One region of the Saccharothrix sp. CCNWYY140 genome, then DNA from elsewhere that is predicted to be linked to it. Evidence: riboswitches for the same ligand, from Rfam matches in the RefSeq annotation. Region 1 holds a riboswitch; the other holds the start of a gene.

Region 1 (7,464 bases):
AGGTCGCCGGGCAGTGGCAGGGTGGGTTCCAGGGTGACGTGAAGATCACCAACACGGGCTCGGCCGCGGTCAACGGCTGGAACCTGAAGTGGACCTATGTCAACGGTCAGACGATCACGCAAAGTTGGGGGGCTGTTTATGCGCAGGCGTCCAACGCGGTCACCATGACCAACGCCCCCTACACGGCGACGATCCCGCCGGCGGGCTCGGTGAGCTTCGGGTTCATCGGCACGTGGAACGGCACGAACTCCGTGCCGACCGCGTTCACCCTCAACGGCGCGTCCTGCGCGGTGGTGTGACATGCGCAGGAACGGTGTCTTAGCCGCGTTGTTGGGTGCGGTCGCGGCGGTTGTGGCGTTGGTGGTGGCCGCGCCCGGGCAGGCCGTTTCGGCGGCCGAGCCGGTGCGGATCATGGCCCTGGGCGACTCGATCACCGGGTCGCCGGGCTGCTGGCGGGCGTTGCTGGACCGGGACCTGCGGGCGGCGGGCCACACGGCGATCGACTTCGTGGGCACGTTGCCGGGGCAGGGCTGCGGGTTCCCCTACGACGGGGAGAACGAGGGCCACGGCGGGTTCCTGGCGACGAACGTGGCCGACCAGAACCAGCTCGTCGGGTGGCTCGCGCAGACCCACCCGCACGTGGTGCTGATGCACTTCGGCACCAACGACGTCTGGAACAACCGCTCGCCGGCGACGATCCTGGCCGCGTTCGGCAAGCTGGTCGACCAGATGCGGGCGGACAACCCGGACGTGAAGGTCCTGGTCGCGCAGATCATCCCGATGAACCCGGCCAACTGCGCGGAGTGCGCGCAGCGGGTGGTCGACCTGAACGCGGCGATCCCCGGGTGGGCGGCGGCGAAGTCCACCGCCCGGTCGCCGGTGGTCGTGGTGGACCAGTGGACCGGGTTCTCCACGTCCGCCGACACCGGGGACGGGGTGCACCCCAACGCGTCGGGGGACCGGAAGATCGCGAACCGGTGGTTCCCCGCTGTGGTGAACGCGTTGGGCGGGGTCTCGCCGACGACCACGACCACGACGACGACCACGACGACCACGACGACTTCGCCGGGGTCCACGTGTGACGCGGTGGTCAAGGTGGTCAGCAAGTGGCCGGGCGGGTTCCAGGTCGAGATCACCTTCACCAACCGGGGCACCACGGCCACCTCGTCCTGGTCGGTCGGGTTCGCGCTGGCCCAGGGCATGACCGTGGCGCAGGTGTGGAACGGCACGGTCAGCCAGTCCGGGCTGAACGTCACCGTCCGCAACGTGTCCTGGAACGCGCTGGTCATGCCCGGCGGTTCGGCGACCACCGGGATGATCGTCAACGGCGACCCGACCGGCTGGAACCCCACGCCGATCTGCGGTCTGTCCTGAGTGGACACTGCCGGTTGTGCTCATCTCGGAGCACAACCGGCAGTGTTGTCAGAAGTCCTCGTCCAGGGAGACCGTGCCCGACACGGCGACCTGGTAGGCCGAGACGCGCCGCTCGAAGAAGTTGGTCAGCTCCTGCACGTCCTGCAACTCCATGAACGGGAACGGGTTCGACGCGCCGAACACCGGGTCCATGCCCAGCCGCACCAGCCGCTGGTCGGCCACGTAGGACAGGTACTCGCGCATGTCACGGGCGTTCATGCCGGCCAGGCCGTCGCCGCAGACGTCCTGCGCGAACCGGAACTCCGCCTCGACCGCCTCCTGGAGCATGGCGGTCACCTGAGCGCGCAGGTCGTCGTCGAACAGGTCCGGTTCTTCGTTGCGAACCGTGTCCACGATGCTGAAGGCGAAGTTCATGTGCATGGACTCGTCGCGGAACACCCAGTTCGTGCCGGTGGCGAGGCCTTGCAGCAGGCCGCGCGAGCGCAGCCAGTAGACGTAGGCGAAGGCGCCGTAGAAGAACAAGCCCTCGATGCACGCGGCGAAGCAGATCAGGTTGAGCAGGAACGCGCGGCGGTCCTCACGGGTGCGCAGCGCGGTCAGGCCGTTGATCGAGTCGATCCACTTGAAGCAGAACTCGCCCTTGGCGCGGATCGACGGGATGTGCTCGATCGCCGCGAACGCCTGCGCGCGCTCGTCGTGGTCGGGCAGGTAGGTGTCCAGCAGGGTCAGGTAGAACTGGACGTGGACTGCCTCCTCGAACAGTTGGCGGGAGAGGTAGAGGCGGGCCTCGGGCGCGTTGACGTGCTGGTAGAGGTTGAGCACGAGGTTGTTGGCCACGATCGAGTCGCCGGTGGCGAAGAACGCGACCAGCCGCTTGACCAGGTGGTGTTCGGCGGGGGTCAGGCGGGCCAGGTCGGCGACGTCGGCGGCGAGGTCCACCTCCTCGACGGTCCACGTGTTGCGGATCGCGGCCCGGTACTGCTCGTAGAAGTCGGGGTAGCGCATGGGGCGCAGGGTCAGGTCCATGCCGGGGTCGAGCAGGAGGGCGGTCACTGGCAGGCCTCGCAGGTCTCGGGGTTCTCCAGGGAGCAGGCGATCGCGGTGGTGGTGATCGTCGTTTGGGCGATGCGCGTCGCCGGGCGGGAACGCAGGTAGTAGGTGGTCTTGAGGCCCGCGCGCCAGGCGTAGGCGTACATCGACGACAGCTTGCCGATCGTCGGGGCGGCGGAGAACAGGTTGAGCGACTGGCTCTGGTCCACGTACGGCGTGCGCGCGGCGGCGAGGTCGATCAGCGCCTTCTGCGGCAGTTCCCACGCGGTGCGGTAGCGGGCCTTCAAGTCGGCGGGCAGGTCGAGGCCCTGGATCGAGCCGTCGGCCTGCTTGATGGCGTCGCGGGTGGCCTGGTCCCAGCGGCCCAGGTCCTTGAGGTCGCGCACCAGGTACGGGTTGACCTGGAGGAACTCCCCGGACAGGGTCTCGCGCTTGAACAGCGTGGACACCACCGGCTCGATGCACTCCGAACAGCCCGCGATGGACGCGATGGTGGCGGTGGGCGCGATGGCCACGATCAGCGAGTTGCGCAGGCCGTGGCGGGCGATCTTGTCGCGGAGCCGTTGCCAGCGCTCGGGTTGGCGCGGTGCGGCGTCCGGGAAGTGGTCGAGGTGCAGTTGACCGCGCGCGGCGCGGGTGGCGCCGAACTCCGGGTGCGGACCGTGCTTCTCGGCCAGTTCCGCCGAGGTCTCGAACGCGGTCAGCGCGATCTCCTCGGCGATCCGGGTGGACAGCTCCAGCGCCTCGGGGGAGTCGAACGCGAGCTTGTGCTGGAAGAACACGTCGGCCAGCCCCATCACGCCCAGCCCGACCGGCCGCCACCGCCGGTTGCCGCCGCCCGCCGACGAGGTGGGGTAGTAGGTGAGGTCGATCGTGCGGTCCAGGAACTTCACCGCCGTGCGGACGGTCGCGCGCAGGCGGTCCCAGTCCATGTCGTCGCCGGTGACGTGCCGGGCCAGGTTCACCGAGCCGAGGTTGCAGACGGCGGTCTCGTCGTCGCTGGTGACCTCCAGGATCTCGGTGCACAGGTTGGAGAGGTGGATGACGTTGCCCGGGACCGCGGTCTGGTTGGAGGCGCGGTTCGCGGCGTCCTTGAACGTCATCCAGCCGTTGCCGGTCTGGGCCAGCGTGCGCATCATGCGGCCGTAGAGCGCGCGGGCCGGCACCGTCCTTTTGGCGAGGTTTTCGTGTTCGGCTGTTTTGTAGGCGGCGTCGAAGTCCGCGCCCGACAGGTCGGTCAGGTGCGGGACGTCCGTGGGGTCGAACAGCGACCAGTCGGCGTCCTGCTCGACGCGGCGCATGAACTCGTCGGGCACCCACAGCGCCAGGTTGAGGTTGTGCGTGCGCTGCGCCTCGTCACCGGTGTTGTCCCGCAGCTCCAGGAACTCCTCGACGTCGGCGTGCCACGGTTCGAGGTAGACACAGGCAGCGCCCTTGCGCCGGCCGCCTTGGTTGACCGCGGCGACCGAGGCGTCCAGCGTGCGCAGCCAGGGCACGATGCCGTTGGAACGGCCGTTGGTGCCCCTGATCAGCGAGCCGCGGGAACGGATGCGCGTCCACGAGATGCCGATGCCACCGGAGAACTTCGACAGCCGGGCGACCTCGCCGTAGCGGTGGTAGATCGACTCCAGCTCGTCGCGGGGCGAGTCGAGCAGGAAGCAGGAGGACAGCTGCGGGTGGCGGGTGCCGGCGTTGAAGAGGGTGGGTGAGCTGGGCAGGTAGTCCAGGCGGGACAGGAGGGCGTAGAGCTCGCGCGCTTCCTCGACCGTCTCGGACAGCCCGCAGGCGACACGCAGGAAGAAGTGCTGCGGCGCCTCGATGACCGTGCGCTCCTCGGGGTGCCGCAACAGGTACCGGTCGTACACCGTCCGCAGCCCGAAGTACTCGAACCGATCCGTCGCACCTTCGTCCACCGTCGCGTCCAACGCTGTGGCGTTCCGCTCGACGAAGCCAGCAAGCCGTTCAGACAACAACCCCAGCCGCGCCGCCCGCGCGACTACGCTCGAGAACCGGTCTTGCCCCACTTCTTCGGCGATGGCCCGAGCAAGCAGGCGAGCGGCAAGCTTGGAGTACTGCGGGTCGGTGGCAGTCAGCGCGGCAGCGGCACGAACCGCCAGGTCACGCGGGTCACCGTCGGTGTTCAACCCCGACTCGACCAGGCGCAGGACCCGATCGGTGTGTACGTCGGGCAGATCGCCGGCCAACTGCGCCACTTCCCGCCGCAGCGCATCCGGCACAGACCGCGGGCCGTCCACAGGCCGCGCGTCGACAACGGTCAAGGCTCTCTCCTCGTGAGCAGGACCAAACCGCGCACCGAGGTGTTTCGGCACGCGCACAGGTGGCAGGTGTTCGGACTCGCGGGCACCGTGCACAGACCTACTGGCCGTCGCTTCCCAGGCACGAAACCCAGTGCTCGTTGACGGCTGTCGTTCCCGCTCACCGCTGCGGGGCAGTCCCGGACTCACACCGGGTTCCCTCTTGCGTCACCGGGTAGGACGGTGATCCACCAGCGGGCTGGACACTACATGTTGTGGGTGGATCTGTGAACAGGCACCAGGTGGTGTGTCAGGTAGATCGAATCTGGTAGAGGGGATGTTCGACCCGATCGAGTGACATGCAGGATCGGGAACCACTTCGGAGGTCACGCGTCCCGTGATATGGAGCGGGCGGGCAAGACGGCGGCCCCCATCACCGCCACACCCCAACACCCGCACTCGACCCCTACCCACCACCGACCCCGCCACCACCGACCCCGCCCAGCTCCCGAGCGCCCACCTCGGCCCCGGCCCGCCCGGCGGACTCGCGCTCAACCCGACTGGCTTCGCACCTGCCCGGCCTGGCCTCCGCCCGTCCCGCCGCACACCTGCCCTCGCCCGCCGCGCAGCCTCGCCCGCCGCGCGGCCCCCATCCGCGACCCCGCCTCGCCCCGGCTCACCCCGCCCTGCCTGCCGCGCCCTGCCTGCCGCGCCCTGCCTGCCGCGCCCTGCCTGCCGCGCCCTGCCTGCCGCGCCCTGCCAGTCCCGCTGGCCCATCCTCGGCCCGCCGCAGCCCACCCATCCGCGCTCTGTCCACCCGCGGTGACCCGATCCCGCAGTCCGCAGCCCGCGCAGCCCGCAGCCCCGGCTAATCGGCAGTTGGCGGTCCGGCTGGCGGCGCGCAATCGGCGGCTCGCAGTGGCGGCGGGGGAGGGGGTGGCGCGGGTACCGTTGGGGGTATGACCCAGCGCAAGCCTGCCGGTGTCGGCTTTGAGACGTGGGTGGAGCGGCAGATTCGCGAGGCTCAGGAGAAGGGCGAGTTCGACGGGTTGCCTGGGGCCGGCAAGCCGTTGGCCGGGTTGTCCGGGGCGCATGACGAGTTGTGGTGGGTCAAGGAGAAAGTGCGCCGGGAAGAGGGCAGCGTGTTGCCGCCGACCCTCCAGCTCCGCAAGGAGGCGGCGGAGGCTCGTGAGGCGGCCGGGAGGGCGGCGTCCGAGGAGGAGGTGCGGCGGATTCTCGGGGAGATCAACGCGAAGATCACCGAGGCGATCCGCAAACCGATGTCCGGGCCGCCGTTGAACCTGATGACCTTCGACGTCGAGCACGTCGTACGGGAGTGGCGGCTCAAGCGCTCCTGAGCGTTCGCAGGAAAGTCCCGAATGTGGTTGGGGCGAAGCGCAAAGGGGGCGTGTGCGGGTTTTTTGAGTCGCGGACCAGGACTGTTGTGTTGGTGTGGGCCAGTTCGACGCAGTCGCCGCCGGTGCCGCCGCTGTGGGTTGACTTGCGCCAGGTTGTCGTCCGTGGCTCCGGTGTCATCGGGATTTCTCCAGCGTGGTCAGGAGTGCGGAGGTTTTCTGGGGGGACAGGGCGGTTCGGCGGAGGGTTTCGAAGGACTCCTCGTAACGCGCGATGTGGCTTGGTTCCTCGACTGTGGCGGCGGTGGTCAGGGCTTCCAGGTAGACGATCGGGTCGCTGTCCGGCAGGCGCAGCAGGACGAACGGGTAGCCGGTGAGGGTGTGCGCCGGGGCGTCCAGCGGCACGACCTGGAGAGTCACGTTGGGCAGCGTGGCCAGCTTGCGCAGGTGGCGGTACTGGCCGCGCATGACCTCCGGTGAGCCGACGCCGGTCCACAGGGCGGCCTCGTGCAGGATCACGTGCAGCCACTGCTCGCCGTCGATGATGCGGTCCAGCCGTGCGAGGCGCGCTCCGACGAGCCGGTCCACGTCCTCCGGCTCGTGGTGCGGGTGGGTGCAGAGCAGGGCGCGGGCGTAGTCGGCTGTCTGGAGTGGACCGGGGACCAGTTCCGCTTGGTAGCGAAGGACTTCCACCGCCAGCTGTTCCAGAGCGTGGAACCTGCGGAAGAACGTCGGCAGGACCGTGCCGAAACCGTTGCGGGGACGGCGTTTGCGGGCCTCGCGCGCCAAGTCTTCGAGCGGTTCGCGAACCTCGCAGCAAGTGCCGTAGTGGTCCAGCAGGATGGTCAGCTCGCCGTGTCGGATGGACACGTCGCCGACCTCGATGCGCCGGATCTTCGCGGGCGAGCAGTCCAGCACCGTGGCCGCGTGCTCTTGGCTGATGCCCCTGGCTTCGCGCAGTCGGGCGAGCGCCTGTCCGAGCTTCAGCTTGGCCGCCGTGGGACTCGCGCCGTTCCCGGGCATCGCCTACCTCGCCTCTCGTTCGCCATCGGGTGGGTGGTCGAGTCTGCCGCATTGTTGTGTTGGACAGGACAGTCTTCACACGAAGGTGTACTCGTGAAGTCTGCACGTGCAGGTTAACTTTGAAGGTAAGAACTCCGGGGGGAGGATCTGCGCGACTGCGTCCCTGCGCGGTGAGCTGCGAGCCGCGAGCAGCGACAGCGAGTTGTGGGCTGTGGGCTGTGGACTGGGTGACTGGCGCCGGGCGAGGCGGTTTGGTGGGCTGTCGGATCGGGGTGCGGGGCCTGGGGTGCCTGCGGGGTCAGTGGTCGCGGGCACGGCGGATGCCGACGGGTGGCCGCCGACTGAGTGGCTGCCGACGGGGTGGCCGCCGACGGGCTGCCGGTGGGGTGGCGTGGGCTGGCGGCTGA
Region 2 (7,464 bases), on a different contig from region 1:
AGTCCGGGGGCGCGTCCGAGGGCGTGGAGCAGCCGGACCCGGAGTGGACCGCCGGTGTCCGGCTGATGGTGAGCGAGCCCGCCCTCATCGGCGAGCTGTCCCGCGCCGGCACGGAGGTCGAACGCGAGCTGGCGCGGGCGATCGCGGAGCGCACGGGCACCGATGTCGAGCAGCTCTACCCCCGCCTGGTGGCGGCGTCGGTGGGCGCGGCCATCCAGGTCGCGACCGACCGCTGGGTCCACGCCGACCCCCCGGTCCCACTCAAGCCCTTGGTCCGCGAGGCGATCACCCAGGTCGCCGCCGGCCTACCCGAGCCGAGCACGTCGGGCACACCCTGATCGACCCCAGACCGCCTGACCCGCTGACCCGCTGACCCAACTTCCAGCCATGCCAACGAAACGGAGCACAGCCATGCACACCACCATCGCGCCCGAGGCCGCTACCGAGGGCTCAGATGCCGAACTTCGGTCTGGTGAACGGCCAGTCGCGGGCGATCCACTCCGGCACGAAAGCGTCCAGCGCGCGTTCGAGGTCGGTGCCCGCGTGCTCGTCGACCACCCACCAGGAGATGAGCGCGTCCTCGGCCGAGTCGGTGTCGACCGGGTCGATGTAGACACAGCCCAGCAGCGCCGTCTCGTCCCGGTCGAACAGGGCGTAGTTGAAGGACTCGTGGGCCTCGGCTTCACGCTCGTGGCGGGCGAGGTCGAGGCGGTCGGCCTCGTGGGTCATGGTCGCGGGCGGCCACCCCCACTTCTCGCCGTAGAGGGACCAGAGCCGGTCGCGTGAGTTCATGACCGCCGGGTAGTCCAGGTCCACATCGGACTCCCGGATGGGCCGCAGGTGGTGGCCCGTGCCCAGGTCGACGTGGGTCGGGTGGACGAAGTCGGACGGCAGCCAGGACATGCGCGGATTGTCGATCAGCGGGAAGCCGCGCGCCAAATCGGATCAACCGGAAAACCGGTGGAAGGGAAGGAGGGTCACCCTCGACACTGCGACCATGACGCTGTCGGACGGGCTGGTGCTGCGCACCGCCGAGCCGCGTGACCTCGACCAGATCGGCGCGTTGCTCACCGAGCGCGGCGAGCCCGAGGACGCCGTCGACCACCGCCTGGTGGTCGAGGACCCGGACGCCGGGTGGGAGGCGTGCGCGGTCGTCGTGGACGGTGACCGGGTGGTCTCCACCGCCACCCTGCTGGACGAGACGTTGGTCCTCGACGGCGTCGAGATCCCGGCGGGGCAGGTGGAGCTGGTCGCCACCCATCGCGACTACGAGGGTCGCGGGCTGGTGCGTGCCCTGATGGACTGGGCGCACGAGCGGTCCGCCGCGCGCGGGCAGCTCGTGCAGGTGATGTTGGGCATCCCGTACTTCTACCGGCTGTTCGGGTACACGTACGCGATCCCCATCTCGCCGGTCCGGCCCGTGGTGGGCGCGGGTGCGTCCGCCGACGGGTACACCGTGCGCGAGGCGACGTTCGACGACATCCCGACGCTGCACCGCCTCCAGGAGGCCGAGCAGGCGCGGGCGGACCTGTCGATGCCGCACTCCCTGGGGCTGTGGCGTTGGCTGATCGCGCGCGACGGCAGCACGCAGTGGCTGGTGGAGCGCGACGGCGTGCCGGTCGGCTCCGGCCGGTCCACGCCGCCGGAGGAGGGCGTGCGCCTGGCCGAGGTCGCCGTGACGGAGGCCGGTGCGGTGCAGGCGCTGCTGGCGCACACCGGTGCGACGACGGCGAACGAGCGTCCGGGCACGTTGGCCGGCGAGGCCCTGGAGCCGTTCCTGGGTCCCGCGCCGGAGGAGGCGAACTCGTACTACGTGCGCATCGCCGACCCGGTGGCGCTGCTGGACCACCTGCGCCCGGTGTTCGGCCGGCGGCTGGCCGTGTCGGAGTTCGCCGACGCGGAGGGCGAGGCCGTCGTGTCGTTCTACCGCTCCCACGTGCGCCTGCCGTTCAAGGCCGGCGAGGTGGGCGAGGTGGTGGCGGGCGGCACCATGCAGGCGCCGGGTGTGGCGGGCGGCTGCGGTGTGGCTCCGGACAAGCTGGCGTCACTGCTGTTCGGGCCGTACGGCCTGCGCGGCCTGACCGCGCGCGAGCCGGACGTCTACCCGGGACCGAACGCGGACCTGATGCACACCCTGTTCCCGCCGATCCGCTCCGACCTGATCACCTTCTACCTGCCCTGACCGCCCACTGTCTGACCGCCTACCCGTCCTGACCGCTTGCTTGTCCCGACCGACCTCAGGTGCCGTAGCCGGCGAACTCGATCCCCAGCGCCACACCGGCGAGGGCCAGCAGCACGCCGGCGCCGGTCAGCGCGCGCCGGTAGCCGGTGTCGCTGAGCCGTCGCCTGCCGCGTGCGATGAGGACGGCGATGACGACCTTGCCGCCGATGAGCATCACGTAGAAGCCGACCAGCAGAGCCACTGCCGCGCCGGCCGACGCGCGCCACGTCGTGATCGTCAGCGGACCGAGGGCGGTGGCCCAGGCGACCCACGGGTGTGGGCTGAGGAGGTTCACCAGCGCGGCGCGGCGCAGGGCGTCGCCGCCTGCCTCGGCGGAGCTGTCGAGGGTGGCGGTTCGGGCTTCGCGCACGGTCTGCACGCCGCTCCACACGACGAACACCGCGCCGACGACCCCGAGGACGCCCAGCGCCCGTGCGGGGAGTCGGTCGAGCACGAGCACGGTCACGCCGACCACGACGGCGTCCGACAGCAGGGGCGCGCACGCGGCCAACGCGCCGGCACGCCAACCCGACCGCAGCGCCGAGGTCACCACCAGCACCAACAGCGGTCCGGGGCTGATGCTCGCGGCCAAGCCGAAGGTGAGTCCCAGCCCCAGTGCGTCCACGGGCGGCAGACTAGGCGACGTGCCCGACTTCGCCGCCGTGTTGTCCACCCTGCGCCAGGTGCGCGGTCTCAGCCCGTTCTTCGCGCTCGACATCGGCCGTCCGGGCGAGGAGTGGAGGTCCGGCGCGGACTTGCTCGACGGACCCGCGCTGCCGCGGACCCTCGACGCCATCGGGGAGCGCTACCGGACGCGGGAGCGGCGGGTGGCGGCGTCGCTGTTCTTCCTCAGCTACACCGCGCGCCTGCTGTGCCCGACAGCCGCCGCGCACGCCGTCGACGGGACCGCGCCCGACATCCGACCCGACAACCTGTGGTGGCACTACGGGCCGGAGGGGCTGCGCGTGCGGATCGATCAAGCCACGCCGGGCGTCGGGATCGCCGAGTCGCTGGAGCCGGTGGTCGAGGCGGTGCGGTCGGTGGTGCCGGTGGCGAGCGGGCTGCTGTGGGGCAACGCCGCGTCCTCGATCGCCGGCGCGCTCAAGACGGTCGCGCGCAGCGGTATCGCGTCGGCGGAGCACTGCGTGGCGGTCGGCGAACGGCTGCTGTCGGAACCGCCGCTCAAGGGCTCGGGCGACTTCATCCCCTTCCCCGGCGAGGTCGCGTTCCGCCGGCGCAGCTGCTGCCTGTACTACCGCCTCGACGGCGGCGGCACCTGCGGCGACTGTCCCCTCCCGCCAAGGTGATCCACCCACGCCACTGAGGCGGCCCGCCCGCTGCCGCCCCAGCCGGCCACCCGCTCCCACGACAGCCGGCCACGCCGCCGCCCACAGCCAGCCACGCCGCCCGCAGCCAGCCACGCCGCCCGCAGCCAGCCAGGCCGCCCGCAGCCAGCCACGCCGCCCGCAGCCAGCCACGCCGCCCGCAGCCAGCCAGGCCGCCCGCAGCCAGCCAGGCCGCCCGCAGCCAGCCAGGCCGCCCGCGGCCGGCGAGGCGGCCCGCCCTCTGCCAACCACCCTTCGCGCCCTCGCGAACCACCGGCTCCCGCCCGCGCTCGCCGCAGGGCGCTGCTCCATTCGCCGAGGTGGACCGAGCGTGAGGTGGATGACAACTCGTCTGGTCGGTTGTGCCGGGGCGTTGTGGACCTTTACGGTTCCAGCGCCGCAGTGGACGGGAAGCCGGTGGGAATCCGGCGCGGTCCTCGCCACTGTGACCGGGGAGCCAACCCGCCGAGAACGTCACTGGTCGCACGGTGCGGCTGGGAAGACGCGGGGACGGTGTCGATCCGGGAGTCAGGAGACCGGCTGCGGCGCGAGTTGTTGTTGACCTTCCACGAGGTATGGAGGAGGCCGTCATGACGAGCCCCGCGCACCACCTTTCCCTTCCCATCCCCCGGTGGGCCTATGCCGTCGCGCTGGTCGCGCTGATGGTGACCTGGCTCGTCCTCCAGGAGAACGGCATCGCCCTCGGTCACGCCGCCGAGTCGCTGCACGAGTTCTTCCACGACGGGCGCCACGCGCTCGGCGTCCCGTGCCACTAGGCACCCGACCATGACCACTTACAAGGGCGTGCTGCTGCGCGGAGTCGGCGCGGGCGGCATAGCCGGATTGCTGGCGGGCCTCGTCGGGCTCGTCGTCGTGGAGGTGCCCATCCGGGCGGCGTTGGCCGTTGAGGAGGCACGTGCCGCCGCGGAACCCGCGGCGGAATCGGGCGGGCACGACCACGGCGAGCTGTTCGGCCGAGGCACTCAGATGGTCGGCGGCGTGCTGGCGGCGGTGATCGTCGGCTTGGCGATCGGCGCGTTGTTCGCCACCGCCTACGCGGGCAGCCGCCGCTGGTTCACCAACCGCCCGCCGTTCACCCGCAGCGTGACGCTGGGCGCGGCGGCGTTCGGCGCGGCGGCCCTGCTGCCCGCGGTGAAGTACCCGGCCAACCCGCCCGCGGTGGGCAACCCGGACACCGTGGACTACCGGACGCTGCTCTACCTGGGCGTCATCGCGGCGGGGTTCGTGGTGGTCTACGGGTCGAGCTACCTGGCCTCCCGCCTGACCCACCTGGCCGCGCCGGTCCGCTCGACGGTGGTGGCGCTGGCCGCGATCACCGGTGTCGTGGTGGTCCTGCTGGCCTTCCCGGCCCCGCCGGACCCGATCCCGGCGGACATGCCCAGCGACGTCCTGTGGCAGTTCCGCCTGGCGTCCCTCGCCGAAACCGCCACCCTGTGGCTGGGCCTGGGCGTGGTGTTCGGCCTGCTCACCGACCCTTCGGTGCGCAAGTCGACCGCCCGCGCGCAAGCACTGGCGGCCTGATCGGAACCCGGTCCCGGGCATTGAGCCGTCCGGGACCGGGAATCAGGCGCGCAGCGCCGCCAGCACGTCGAGGTCCACGCCGATCAGGGACTCACGGAAGATCCGCCGCTCCCCCGCCTGCACCGGCACGTCGCACGGCACGACCAGCACCGTGCAGCCCGCCGCGACAGCCGAAGACACGCCGGTCGGCGAATCCTCGATGGCGACGCAGCGAGACGCGTCCACGCCGAGCAGTCGGGCCGCCTTCAGGTACGGGTCCGGCAAAGGCTTGTTGCGGCCTTCGACCTCGTCACCGCACACGGTGGCGTCGAACAGCTCACGGCCGATGGTGTCCAGCGCGAGCTCGGTCAGCCCGCGTTCGGTCGAGGTCACCAGCGCCATCGGAACGCCCGAATCGCGCACCGCCCGCAAGGCCTCCTGAGCGCCCGGTCGCCACGGCAGTCCCGCCCGGAACACCTCCTCGGTGCGCCGCAGGATCCAGGCCGCGCCGTCCGCCGTCTCCTCCGGCGTCGGCACGATCCCGACCTCGGCGAACAGCAACGACATCGTCGTCGGCACGTTGGTCCCCACCATCGCCTGCCGGGTCGCCAGCGACAGCGTGCCGCCCAGCTTCTCGGCGAACTCGTAGAGCGGGACGTCCCACAGCTTCTCCGAGTCCAGCAGGGTGCCGTCCATGTCCCACAGCACGGCCTCGACGGTCATGCCGCCCCTCTCTCCACGACCACCCATCACGCGTTGAAGTACTTCGCCTCGGGGTGGTGCGCCACGAACGCGTCCGTCGACTGCTCCGGGTGCAGCTGCAACCCCTCCGACAGCTCGACCCCGATCCGACCGGGTTCCAGCAGGTCCACGACCTTGACCCGGTCCTCCATGTTCGGGCACGCGCCGTAGCCCAGCGAGTAGCGCGCGCCGCGGTAGCCGAGCTTGAAGAAGTCCTCGACGTCCGACGGGTCCTCCGCCGCCACCGAACCGCCGTCCGGCCAGCGCAGCTCCTCACGGATGCGGCGGTGCCAGTACTCGGCCAGCGCTTCGGTCAGCTGGACGCCCAGGCCGTGGACCTCCAGGTACTCCCGGTAGGAGTCCTTGGCGAACAGCTCGTTGGCGTAGTCGGCGATCGGCTGACCCATCGTGACCAGGTGGAACGCGATCACGTCGACCTCGCCGGCCGACCGGGGCCGCCAGAAGTCCGCCAGGCACAGCCGCCGGTCGCGCTTCTGGCGCGGGAAGGTGAACCGGGTGCGTTCCGGGGCGTCGATCGAGGGCTCCGAGAGCACCACCAGCGTGTCGTCCTCGGCCACGCACGGGAAGTAGCCGTAGACGACGGCCGCGTGCGCCAGCACGCCTTCGGTGGCCAGCCGGTCCAGCCAGTAGCGCAAGCGTGGCCGGCCCTCGGTCTCCACCAGGTCCTCGTAGGTGGGGCCGTCGCCGCGCGAGCCGCGCAGCCCCCACTGGCCCATGAAGGTGGCCCGCTCGTCCAGCATCGCCGAGTACTCGGCGACCGGCACGCCCTTGACCACCCGCGTGCCCCAGAACGGCGGCGTCGGGATCGGCACGTCCACCGCCACGTCCGACCGGCCGGACACCGGCGGCTCCTCGGGGGCGGCGGCCTTGCGGGACGCCGCGATGCGCAGCGAACGCTCGCGCCGGGCCTTGCGCTCGGCGGCCTTGCGCTCGGCCTCGGGGTCGACCAGCGGCGTCTCGCCGCGCTTGGCGGCCATGATCGCGTCCATCAGCCGCAGGCCCTCGAACGCGTCACGGGCGTAGCGGACGTCCCCCAGGTAGGTCTCGGTCAGGTCGTTCTCGACGTAAGCCCTGGTCAGAGCGGCACCGCCGAGCAGGACCGGCCACCGCGCGGCGACACCGCGCGAGTTCATCTCCTCCAGGTTCTCCTTCATGACCACCGTGGACTTGACCAGCAGACCGGACATGCCGATGGCGTCGGCGCGGTGCTCCTCGGCGGCCTCCAGGATGGCGTTGATCGGCTGCTTGATGCCGATGTTCACGACCTCGTAGCCGTTGTTGGACAGGATGATGTCCACCAGGTTCTTGCCGATGTCATGCACGTCGCCCTTGACCGTGGCCAGCACGATCCGGCCCTTGCCGCCGTCGTCCGAGCGCTCCATGTGTGGCTCCAGGTGGGCCACGGCGGTCTTCATGACCTCGGCGGACTGGAGGACGAACGGCAGCTGCATCTGGCCGGAGCCGAACAGCTCGCCGACGGTCTTCATGCCCGACAGCAGGGTGTCGTTGATGATCTGCAACGCCGGCCGCTCGCGCAGCGCCGCGTCCAGGTCGGCCTCCAGGCCGTTGCGCTCGCCGTCGACGATGCGCCGCTCCAGCCGCGCGAACAGCGGCAACGCCGCCAGCTCCTCGGCC

What was found. Region 1 has a riboswitch for cobalamin ahead of WBN91_RS01635 (ribonucleoside-diphosphate reductase subunit alpha). Riboswitches for the same ligand answer to the same signal wherever they lie in the genome.
Positions count from the first base shown of each region.
Region 2: linked by a shared signal. The riboswitch ahead of WBN91_RS13570 (CbtB-domain containing protein) and the one ahead of WBN91_RS01635 (ribonucleoside-diphosphate reductase subunit alpha) in region 1 are both predicted to bind cobalamin.

Region 1 covers NZ_JBBEGC010000002.1:73,774-81,237, forward strand. Annotated here, with positions in the region: gene WBN91_RS01620 (cellulase family glycosylhydrolase) at 1-299, shown strand, start outside; gene WBN91_RS01625 (cellulose binding domain-containing protein) at 301-1,374, shown strand; gene WBN91_RS01630 (ribonucleotide-diphosphate reductase subunit beta) at 1,423-2,427, opposite strand; gene WBN91_RS01635 (ribonucleoside-diphosphate reductase subunit alpha) at 2,424-4,703, opposite strand; cobalamin riboswitch at 4,748-4,947, opposite strand; gene WBN91_RS01640 (J-domain-containing protein) at 5,639-6,037, shown strand; gene WBN91_RS01645 (DUF397 domain-containing protein) at 6,024-6,215, opposite strand; gene WBN91_RS01650 (helix-turn-helix domain-containing protein) at 6,212-7,057, opposite strand.
Region 2 covers NZ_JBBEGC010000022.1:15,713-23,176, reverse strand. Annotated here, with positions in the region: gene WBN91_RS13595 (acyl-CoA-like ligand-binding transcription factor) at 1-338, shown strand, start outside; gene WBN91_RS13590 (GNAT family N-acetyltransferase) at 451-903, opposite strand; gene WBN91_RS13585 (GNAT family N-acetyltransferase) at 998-2,182, shown strand; gene WBN91_RS13580 (LysE family translocator) at 2,238-2,846, opposite strand; gene WBN91_RS13575 ((2Fe-2S)-binding protein) at 2,866-3,528, shown strand; cobalamin riboswitch at 3,930-4,105, shown strand; gene WBN91_RS13570 (CbtB-domain containing protein) at 4,137-4,322, shown strand; gene WBN91_RS13565 (CbtA family protein) at 4,333-5,088, shown strand; gene WBN91_RS13560 (HAD family hydrolase) at 5,131-5,790, opposite strand; gene metH (methionine synthase) at 5,817-7,464, opposite strand, start outside.